Regions from separate parts of the Pantoea sp. CCBC3-3-1 genome, predicted to be linked through region 1. Evidence: predicted binding sites of a transcription regulator. Region 1 holds the regulator's gene; each other region holds the start of a gene.

What was found. The regulator Fur, encoded in region 1, represses iron uptake genes when iron is present. The targets are predictions, from matches to a motif close to ATAATAATGAGAACNACTATCAA.
Region 2: the regulator Fur is predicted to act here: its motif matches at 1,407-1,429, upstream of EHV07_RS08900 (TonB-dependent siderophore receptor).
Region 3: the regulator Fur is predicted to act here: its motif matches at 1,723-1,745, upstream of ftnA (non-heme ferritin).

Annotation. Positions count from the first base shown of each region.
Region 1 is NZ_CP034363.1:1,402,379-1,405,660, forward strand. Features, by position in the region: gene EHV07_RS06670 (beta-N-acetylhexosaminidase) at 1-1,647, shown strand, start outside; gene fur (ferric iron uptake transcriptional regulator) at 1,714-2,157, opposite strand; gene fldA (flavodoxin FldA) at 2,532-3,062, opposite strand; gene ybfE (LexA regulated protein) at 3,204-3,282, opposite strand, start outside.
Region 2 is NZ_CP034363.1:1,859,378-1,862,659, reverse strand. Features, by position in the region: gene treA (alpha,alpha-trehalase TreA) at 1-1,312, shown strand, start outside; gene EHV07_RS08900 (TonB-dependent siderophore receptor) at 1,513-3,282, shown strand, end outside.
Region 3 is NZ_CP034363.1:4,198,098-4,201,379, forward strand. Features, by position in the region: gene EHV07_RS19605 (methyl-accepting chemotaxis protein) at 1-337, shown strand, start outside; gene EHV07_RS19610 (helix-turn-helix transcriptional regulator) at 370-579, opposite strand; gene EHV07_RS19615 (helix-turn-helix domain-containing protein) at 709-927, shown strand; gene EHV07_RS19620 (NUDIX hydrolase) at 1,185-1,652, shown strand; gene ftnA (non-heme ferritin) at 1,908-2,417, shown strand; gene EHV07_RS19630 (GNAT family N-acetyltransferase) at 2,449-2,940, opposite strand; gene EHV07_RS19635 (SRPBCC family protein) at 2,958-3,282, opposite strand, start outside.

The DNA of each region.
Region 1 (3,282 bases):
GTTTTCCTGGATGTGGCTCGTAACTTTCACAGCAAAGCCGCGATAATGCGCATGTTAGACCAGCTGGCGGCCTGGAAAATCAACGTGTTCCATTTCCATCTTAGTGATGATGAAGGCTGGAGAATTGAGATCCCCGGCTTGCCGGAACTGACCGAGGTAGGCAGTAAACGCTGTCACGATCTCAGCGAGCAACGCTGTTTACTGCCGCAGCTGGGTTCAGGGCCGGAAAGTGATAACAACGGTAGCGGCTATTTCAGCCGTCAGGATTATATCGCGATAGTGAAATATGCGGCGGCGCGTGGCATTGAAGTGATCCCGGAAATCGACATGCCTGCGCACGCGCGCGCAGCCGTCATCTCAATGGAGGCACGTTATAACAGGCTAATGGCACAAGGGAAAACCGCTGAAGCCTCCCAGTATCGTCTGGTCGATCCGACCGATAATTCGAATACGACTTCAGTACAGCTCTACGATCGTACCAGCTATCTTAATCCTTGCCTGGCTTCGTCCCTGCGCTTCACCGATAAAGTCATCAGTGAAATCCAGGCGATGCATCGTGAAGCCGGGCAGCCGATCAACACCTGGCACTTTGGCGGTGACGAGGCCAAAAATATTCGTTTCGGCACCGGCTATTCCGATATAAATAAACCTGTTGCGGGAACCGGCCTGCTCGACATGAGTAAAGAGGATAAGCCGTGGGCGAAATCACAGGTCTGTCAGGCCATGATCAAAGATGGCAAAGTCGAGGACATGGAACATTTGCCCAGCTACTTTGCGCGACAGGTCAGTCAGCAGGTGAAACAGCACGGCATTGGCAGAATGCAGGCGTGGCAGGATGGCCTGAAGGATGCCGAAAGTTCTCAGGCCTTTGCCACGGAGCACGTTGCGGTTAACTTCTGGGATACGCTGTACTGGGGCGGCTTTGATTCAGCCAATGACTGGGCGAACAAAGGTTATCAGGTCATTGTCTCTAACCCGGACTATGTCTATATGGATTTTCCGTATGAGGTGAATCCGCTGGAGCGCGGTTACTACTGGGGAACGCGCTTTAGCGATGAGCGTAAAATGTTCAGCTTTGCGCCGAATAACCTGCCACAAAACGCAGAAACCTCCGTAGACCGCGACGGCAAACCTTTTTCCGCGAAATCGGATAAAGCCTGGCCGGGCGCTTATGGCTTATCCGCCCAGCTGTGGAGCGAAACCGTGCGGACCGACGATCAGATGGAATATATGATCTTTCCTCGCGTTGTTTCGGTTGCCGAGCGGGCCTGGCATCGGGCTGCATGGGAGCAGGATTATCAGCCGGGCAGAGAATATATCGGTGGGGAAACAGCGCATGTTGACCACCAGGCGCAGCGAAAAGACTGGCAGCGATTTGCTAATCTGTTGGGGCAGCGTGAGCTGGCAAAACTGGATAAATCAGGTATTCACTACCGTCTGCCGGTGCCGGGCGCACGCATCGTTGCTGGCAAGCTGGAAGCCAACATCGCATTGCCAGGGATTGCTATCGACTACTCGCTTGACGAGGGAAAAAGCTGGCAGCGCTATGACCAGGCCGCGCAACCTGAGGTGAAGGGGAAGGCGATGGTGAGAGCGGTCAGCAGCGACGGCAAGCGCTTTAGCCGGAGTGAAACGCTGACAAACTGATTTACAAAATCTGAACAGCAGACGAAAAAAAACCGGTGAATTTCACCGGTTCTTTACTTGCACAGCTTACTTATCGTGCAGTGATTCGTCTTCGCGGCAGTCGCCGGTTGCGCAGTGACCATACAAATAGAGGCTATGGTTGCTGAGCTTGATGCCGTGACGTTCGGCGATATCACGCTGACGGGTTTCGATTGATTCATCGCTGAACTCGATCACTTTACCGCAGTCCAGGCAGATAAGATGATCGTGATGATGCTGCTGCGTCAGTTCGAAAACAGATTTACCGCCTTCAAAATTATGACGGGTCACGATACCCGCGTCGTCAAACTGGTTCAGAACGCGGTAAACCGTCGCCAGACCAATTTCTTCGCCCATATCGATCAGGCGTTTATATAAATCTTCCGCACTGACGTGATGGCTCTCTGGTTCCTGAAGCACTTCCAGAATTTTCAGTCGGGGAAGCGTGACTTTCAGGCCGGCCTTCTTTAATGCGGTGTTATTGTCAGTCATGCGGATATTGTCCTGTTACTTTGCTAGTCACTAAGTGGCTGAAAAGCCCTGAGCATCGGTCGACGCAAAAGCTGAGCGTCTCATTATAGAACTGATGCTTCGAAATAGAAACCACAGCGGGATTGCGCAACCGTTGAGGGAAGTAAGGATGAAAAGTCGTTACGTCCGGGAAAGCAAGTACCCATTTTCGCTGAGTTAACATTTCGCGCTGCCTCATCGCTGCCGCCGCCAGGGCGTAAGGCATATTGATGAGCTGGGTGACCGATGGCGTTATTCTACAGTTTTGCAGATGAAAGTTACAAATATGTACCTATTACTTCTATAGGAAAAAACAGTGACCCGATGTGAGATAGCTCGCACATCAGGCCCTTTCCTTATGCCTCAAGAATCTCTTTCAGCTGGAGTTCTTCATAAATCTGTTTGACCCACTTTTCGGTACGTTCGTTGGTCAACTCCGGCTGACGATCTTCATCGATGGCGAGGCCGAGGAAGTGATTGTCATCCGCCAGCCCTTTAGAGGCTTCAAAATGATATCCTTCGGTTGGCCAGTGACCGACGATGACCGCGCCGTTAGGCTCGATGATATCGCGGATAGTGCCCATCGCATCGCAGAAGTATTCTGCGTAGTCTTCCTGATCGCCACAACCAAACAGCGCAACCAGCTTACCGTTGAAGTCGATCTCTTCCAGCGTAGGGAAGAAATCGTCCCAGTCACACTGGGCTTCGCCGTAATACCAGGTTGGGATGCCCAGCAGTAAAATATCAAAGGCTTCAAGGTCTTCTTTGCTGCTTTTAGCGATATCATGAACTTCCGCAACCTCTTTACCGAGCTGCTTCTGGATCATTTTTGCAATGTTTTCCGTATTGCCCGTATCGCTGCCAAAGAAAATGCCTACGATTGCCATGATGTTAATAACCTCTTAAAACTTATAATGGAGGCGGCTAGCCTGCTTGTGTTAACGGCAATGATAGCAGACAGATTCAGGGGGATAAATCAGTAATCCGTCCGCATTTGTCGCTTTGTGCTTTGCCGCTGTATGAGCGTATTAGCGCTCAGGATGGGCCAGCTGGGCCATCACCATTTCTTCAATCAGCTCGCTGCGGCTCATATTACGCTGCTCGGCA
Region 2 (3,282 bases), 460 kb from region 1:
CCTGCGTGAGCATATTGATGGCCTGTGGCCGGTGCTGACCCGCTCGGCGACTCAGGCTAACCAGTGGGATTCCCTGCTGCCGTTGCCCAAACCCTACGTAGTACCCGGCGGTCGTTTTCGGGAAATCTATTACTGGGACAGCTATTTCACCATGTTAGGCCTGGCTGAAAGCGGCCACTGGGACCGCGTGCAGGATATGGTGGACAATTTTGCGTCCCTTCTCGATAAATATGGCCATATTCCTAACGGCAACCGCAGCTATTACCTCAGCCGCTCCCAGCCGCCCTTTTTCAGCTTGATGGTTGATCTGCTGGCACAGCATCAGGGAGAGAGCGTCTACAGCAAATATTTGCCGCAGTTGCAGAAAGAGTACGACTACTGGATGGCCGATGCGGATAAGGTTACGAACGGTCAGGCCAGTAAGCGACTGGTAAAACTGAAAGATGGCACGTTGCTGAACCGTTACTGGGATGCGCGTGACGTACCGCGTACCGAATCTTATATGGATGATATTGCTACAGCGGACAAAGCCTCCGGGCGAAATAAAGCTGAACTGTATCGTGATTTGCGTGCTGGCGCAGCTTCCGGTTGGGACTTCAGCTCCCGCTGGTTTACCAAACCGGACGATATTTCATCTATACACACCACGCGGATCCTGCCGGTGGATTTGAACGCCCTGATGTTCCATCTGGAAAAGACGCTGGCACACGCCAATACCGTTGCTAAGCATAGTGATGCCGCAAAACAGTTTGATGAGCGGGCCAGCAAGCGTCAGCAGGCGATCAACCGCTATTTTTGGGACGATAAACAGGGTTGGTATGCAGACTATGACTGGCAGAAAGCGACCCTGCGCTCTCAGCTGACGGCAGCCACGTTGTTCCCGCTCTATCTTCAGGTTGCCACCGAGGATCAGGCTAACCGCACCGCAACCGCGGTACAGACCCATCTGGTGAAAGAAGGTGGCCTGGTGACGACCAATATCAATAATGGTCAGCAATGGGATGCACCGAACGGCTGGGCGCCGCTGCAATGGGCGGCAGTTGAAGGTTTGAATCATTACGGCAAACAGGCGCTGGCAAAAGATATTGGCATGCGTTTTCTGCAAAATGTGCAGCAGACTTATGACAAGGAACACAAGCTGGTAGAGAAATACGTGGTGGAAGGTAAAGGTCTGGGCGGCGGTGGCGGCGGCGAATATCCGTTGCAGGACGGCTTTGGCTGGACCAATGGCGTTACGCTAAAACTGATGGATCTCTACTGTCCGAAAGGGGTGGTCTGCAATAACGTGGGCGATATCCCTAAAGGTCAATAACCCTTTTCAGGCGGCTCAGCGCCGCCTGAAAACGCGTTTCCCTTCTTCGGCCGGAAATTATCGGAAAAATCACCGATTGCCTGCCTTGCAAGAAAAGATAATAATTCTCATTGCGATTATCATAATCCTTACATTTCCGTTACTGCGCGGTAATCTGGCGTAGACGGGTTTTATTTATCCGCACTCTGAAGGGAAAAATAATGAGAATGTCTTTTACTCAAAAGCGTTCCGTCCTCCTCTGTACCCTCGCGCTGGCTTCACCTGCTTTTGCGGCTCAAACCCTGGTGGTGACTGCCGAACCAACTGAAACCGCCACAACGCCCACCCTCGGCTATACCGCCAAAACCAGCCAGGGCGCGATGAAAACCGATCGCCCATTGATTACAACCGCCCAGTCCGTTTCCGTGGTGACTCGTCAGCAAATGGAAGACCAGGGCGCTATGGATGTGAATCAGGCGCTGAATTATACGGCAGGTGCATTTACTAACTTCGCGGGTGCGGCAACGCGTTACGATACGGTGTCATTACGCGGTTTTCATGGTGGCGACGTCGACAACATTTTTTTAGACGGTTTGCGTCTGATGAGCGACCCCGGCAGTTATAACGTGTTGCAGGTCGATCCCTGGTTCCTTGAACGCATCGACGTCATCAAAGGCCCCTCTTCGGCGCTGTATGGTCAGACAGTGCCTGGCGGTCTGGTAATGGAGAGTTCGAAACGACCGCAATTTAGTCAGGAAGGTCATTTCCGCGCTTCGACCGGAACCAATAACAGCAACAGCACCGGCTTTGACTACACCAATGCGATTAACGACCAGTGGGCATTCCGCCTGACGGGTATTACCCGCAACAGCGATACGCAGTACGATCATACGCGTGAAGAAAAATATGCCCTTTCACCCTCCCTGCTCTGGCAGCCGGATGAAGATACCTCGCTGTTGTTACGCGCCTATTTACAGAAAGATCCCTCTGGCGGCTACCATGGTGCGGTGCCGGGTGACGGCAGCATCACTGAACACAACGGCCGCAAGCTGAGCAACGGTTTTTACGACGGTGACAGTTCGCTGGATCGGTTTAAACGTCACGAACAGCTCTACAGTCTGGAATTTGCCCACCGCTTTAATGACACCTGGGCCTTCCGCTCTAATGCCAGTTATACCCATTCGAACGTCGATCTCGATCAGGTTTACCAAATCGGTTGGGATAGCGCGAACCCCGATCTGCTTAACCGTTATTACTCCGGCTCACGTTCTTCTCTCGATGCGTTTGCGCTGGATAATCAGCTGGAAGCCGATTTCGCTACGGGCGACGTGACGCATACCGTCGTGCTGGGCGCAGAATATCATCAATACAAAAACACGCTGAGCGATGCCAGCGGCTATGCGAATCAGCTGAATGCGCTAACCGGCGAGGCCGTTGGGCCGGCTGTCAGTAATCCGTTCTCAGATTCGCAACGACGCTATTATCAGACGGGTGTTTACTTACAGGATGAGATGATCTGGCAAAAATGGCATCTGGATGTCTCAGGCCGCTACGATCGCATCGTGTCGCAGACGAAAGATAACTCAGCCAATACAAAATACCGCCGTCAGGACGATCACGTTAGCGGACGCGCGGCGCTGCTTTATGCTTTCGACAACGGCCTCTCTCCTTATGTCAGCTACAGTCAGGCGATTACGCCGCAGTCGCTTTCCGGTGCCGATCAGAACCTGCTGAAACCCACGACGGCCGAGCAGTATGAAGCCGGGTTGAAATATCAGCCGCCGGGCAGTGCCGATCTCTACTCGCTGGCGCTGTATGATTTGACGCAGAAAAATGTCGGAAGCCGCAACGTTCAGTTCTCCTACTATGAGCCGGTGGGGAAAGTGCATTCGCAGGGGATTGAACTGGAAGCACACAACCAGCTAACGCCAAGGCTGAGTACGCTGGCCAGCTACACGCTGAATCATGTGCGTTACAAAGATGCGACGGAC
Region 3 (3,282 bases), 2.2 Mb from region 1:
GGTAATGCTTGCGGGTGAAACGATGCACGATATCGTCAGTGCGGTGATTCGCGTCACCGATATCATGGCTGAAATTTCTTCCGCTTCTGATGAGCAAAGCCGGGGAATCGATCAGATTGGCCAGGCCGTGACGGAAATGGATCGCGTTACCCAGCAGAATGCCTCGCTGGTTCAGCAATCCGCTGCCGCGTCCGCTTCGCTGGAGGATCAGGCCAGCCGCCTGGCACAGGCCGTTGCCGTTTTCAAAACGGGCCAGCACGGTAGCTTTGCGCCGGTGAAAAAGCCTCAGACGCCACGCAAAGCGGTGGCCAGTGAAGGTAGCTGGGAAACCTTCTGAGTTGTTAATCTTTCCCGGCCACCGTGCCGGGATTATTTTCCGTAACGCGTGGGCCAGATCCGCTCTGGCTTTTCATTGAGCGCTTCAGCAATAAGCTGTTCTCCTTTTGGCCAGGGACGCCGTAGTGCGTTAGCTAACGTTGAAGAGGCCAGACCCGATTCACGTGACAATGCTGACAAATTCGTCCCCTGTTTTTTTAACGCCGCAATTATATCTGCAGGATGCCAATCTTTTTTATTCATCATTACCCCCGCCTGAATTATTAACAACTTTTAAATTGTGGACTATGAGTCACACAGCATAGCACGCTATTTAACAAATGTGGTTGATAGTCCGTGGACTATTAGTCCGCAAAGCGCAATGCTAATGAGATGGAAAAGCAAACAACCATCAAAGTTCTTTTTGGAACAAGAGTTAAATTACTCAGACTGCAGGCAGGCTTGTCACAAGAAGCTTTTGCACTTAAATGTGGACTGGATCGTACCTATGTTAGTGGAATTGAAAGGGGTTTACGTAATCCCACTCTTGAAGTGATCGCATTGATCGCCTCAGGTTTAGGGGTTGAAATTAAAAATTTGATTGAATTTTAAAATCTATGTTATTTATTTTTAATTATCATTAAATCATCCAGTTGAAGAAAAAACGGGCGTCTCATTATTTATTTTAACCATAAATTCTCTGGATTTTTTTATTGATACCTCCCTTCTGTTTATTAACCTAAAAACATCCGCAATCTATTTTTTTGGCATTTTTTAGTCAAAAAATAAAGTGTGGATGTCCTCCTGATTTTATTCATTCCAGAAATCCTTTATCATTTTCCCCACCCGCTGAAATCTGGAGTTTTTCAATGAAAAAACGTCCTTCTGCTCGCCTGCTACTTGTTGATCGCCAACGGCGTATTTTACTGTTTCATTTCAGCCACCATGATGACGCCCTCGCAGGACAAAGCTATTGGGCAACACCAGGCGGTGGAGTTGAGGCAGGCGAGTCCTGGGAGCAAGCAGCCTGCCGCGAGCTGCGGGAAGAAACCGGGATAGTCAGGGAAGATCCCGGCGTCTGTATCGCGGAAAGGACTTTCCCGATGCGCCTGCCTGACGGCAGCGAAGTGTTAGCCGATGAACGCTTTTATGCGATCGAGGTTAGCGACCATGAAATCGATTTTGCTGGCTGGAGTGACAATGAACGCCGCGTGATTGACCAGAGCGAGTGGTGGACAGGTGAGCAATTACGATGCAGTGAAGAAACGATTTACCCAGATAATATTGCGCAATTAGTTTCTGATTTTATTTCTGAAAAATGTATCACGGCTATTTAATCGCTGATGCGCACGGGTAAAAATAAATTAACCCTGTCAAAAAGCATCCCGTTCCCTGCCAGAAACAGGAATAATAATGGTTATCAAAACCATTTAACAAACAACGCAATCGATAATAATTATCACTTATCTATCATCGAGTTAAAATATTTATTATTAATGTAAATAAACGATTAACAAGGTTTTTATTTCGCCATTTTTTATGCATAATGCGGGCAATTATTACTCTTTTGCCTGCTAATCCCTGGAGCCGCTATGCTGACTGCCGATATGACCGCCAAGCTGAACGATCAGTTAAATCTGGAATTTTATTCCGCAAACCTTTATTTGCAAATGAGTGCCTGGGCCGCCGACAAAGGTTTTGAAGGTGCTGCCGCTTTCCTGCGTGAGCATTCGGTAGAAGAGATGCAGCATATGCAGCGCCTGTTCAACTATCTGAGCGATACCGGTGCCATGCCGGTGCTGGGCTCGATTGCTGCACCGCCGGTTATCTTCAACTCCCTGAACGAAGTGCTGGAGCAGGCCTATGAGCACGAGCAGCTGATTACGGCAAAAATTAACGAGCTGGCACATGCGGCGATGACCACTCAGGACTATTCCACCTTTAACTTCCTGCAATGGTATGTTGCCGAGCAGCATGAAGAAGAGAAGCTGTTTAAATCCGTACTGGATAAGCTGGCGCTGGTGGGCACCAGCGGCAAAGGCCTGTTCTTTGTCGATAAAGATTTGATGACGATGAGCAATGCCGGACACCCGCAGGCGTAATCGATCGGGGGCGATATCTTCGCCCCTTTTTTTACACGTTAATACGGTAAAACTTGCTGTCGACCTGCATTCGCGGAAACGACGACGGTAATAGCGCGTCGCTCACTTCATGAAAACCATTTTTCTCATAAAAGCGATGGGCCGCCAGAAACCTGGAGGTCGTTCCCAGCCAGACAGCCTGTAGCTGCCGTTGACGTGCGTGCTCAAGCAGCGTATTCAGTAACGCATTTGCAACGCCTTGCTCCCTGCCTCGCCAGGCCTCGGCAACAAACATTTTGCGTAATGCCGCCTCGCCATTGCCGATATCCTTCAGGCCAATACAGCCCACCACCTCATCATCTGCCAGCGCCAGCCAGAAATCCCCCTCGCCCTGCTGATAAAAATTCTCGATATCGCCAAGATCCGGCTGCTGTTCGGCGGTTATCGCAATACCAAACTCATTATTCTGAATCGGCAAAATAACCCCAACCACGCCAGCCTGATAATGAGGTAAGTAGCGCTGAATGCGATAAGCTCTTGTCACGTCGTTCTCCCGGTTGGTCAGGCAACGTGCTGCGCAATATGCTGTAAACAGGTGGCAAACACACCTTCACTGACATTCTGCGCCACTTCCTGCAAATCCTGCCCTTCCGTCACATTAAAATCCGCCCACCATTCTGCCAACGTGGTGCCGTCCTCTTTTTGGGTCAGCTTGACAACTGCCACGTAGTCCGTCACCGGCATAATGCCGTCGACGATGGCGTAATGCAGTTCGTGGTTATCAACGTCCAGCTTTACCAGACGCTCCCGAACAAAACCGTCCGGCAGCGTGATTTTTCTGATGACGCCCACCGCCGTTTCGCTGGCGCCCTGCTCCAGTTCGCTG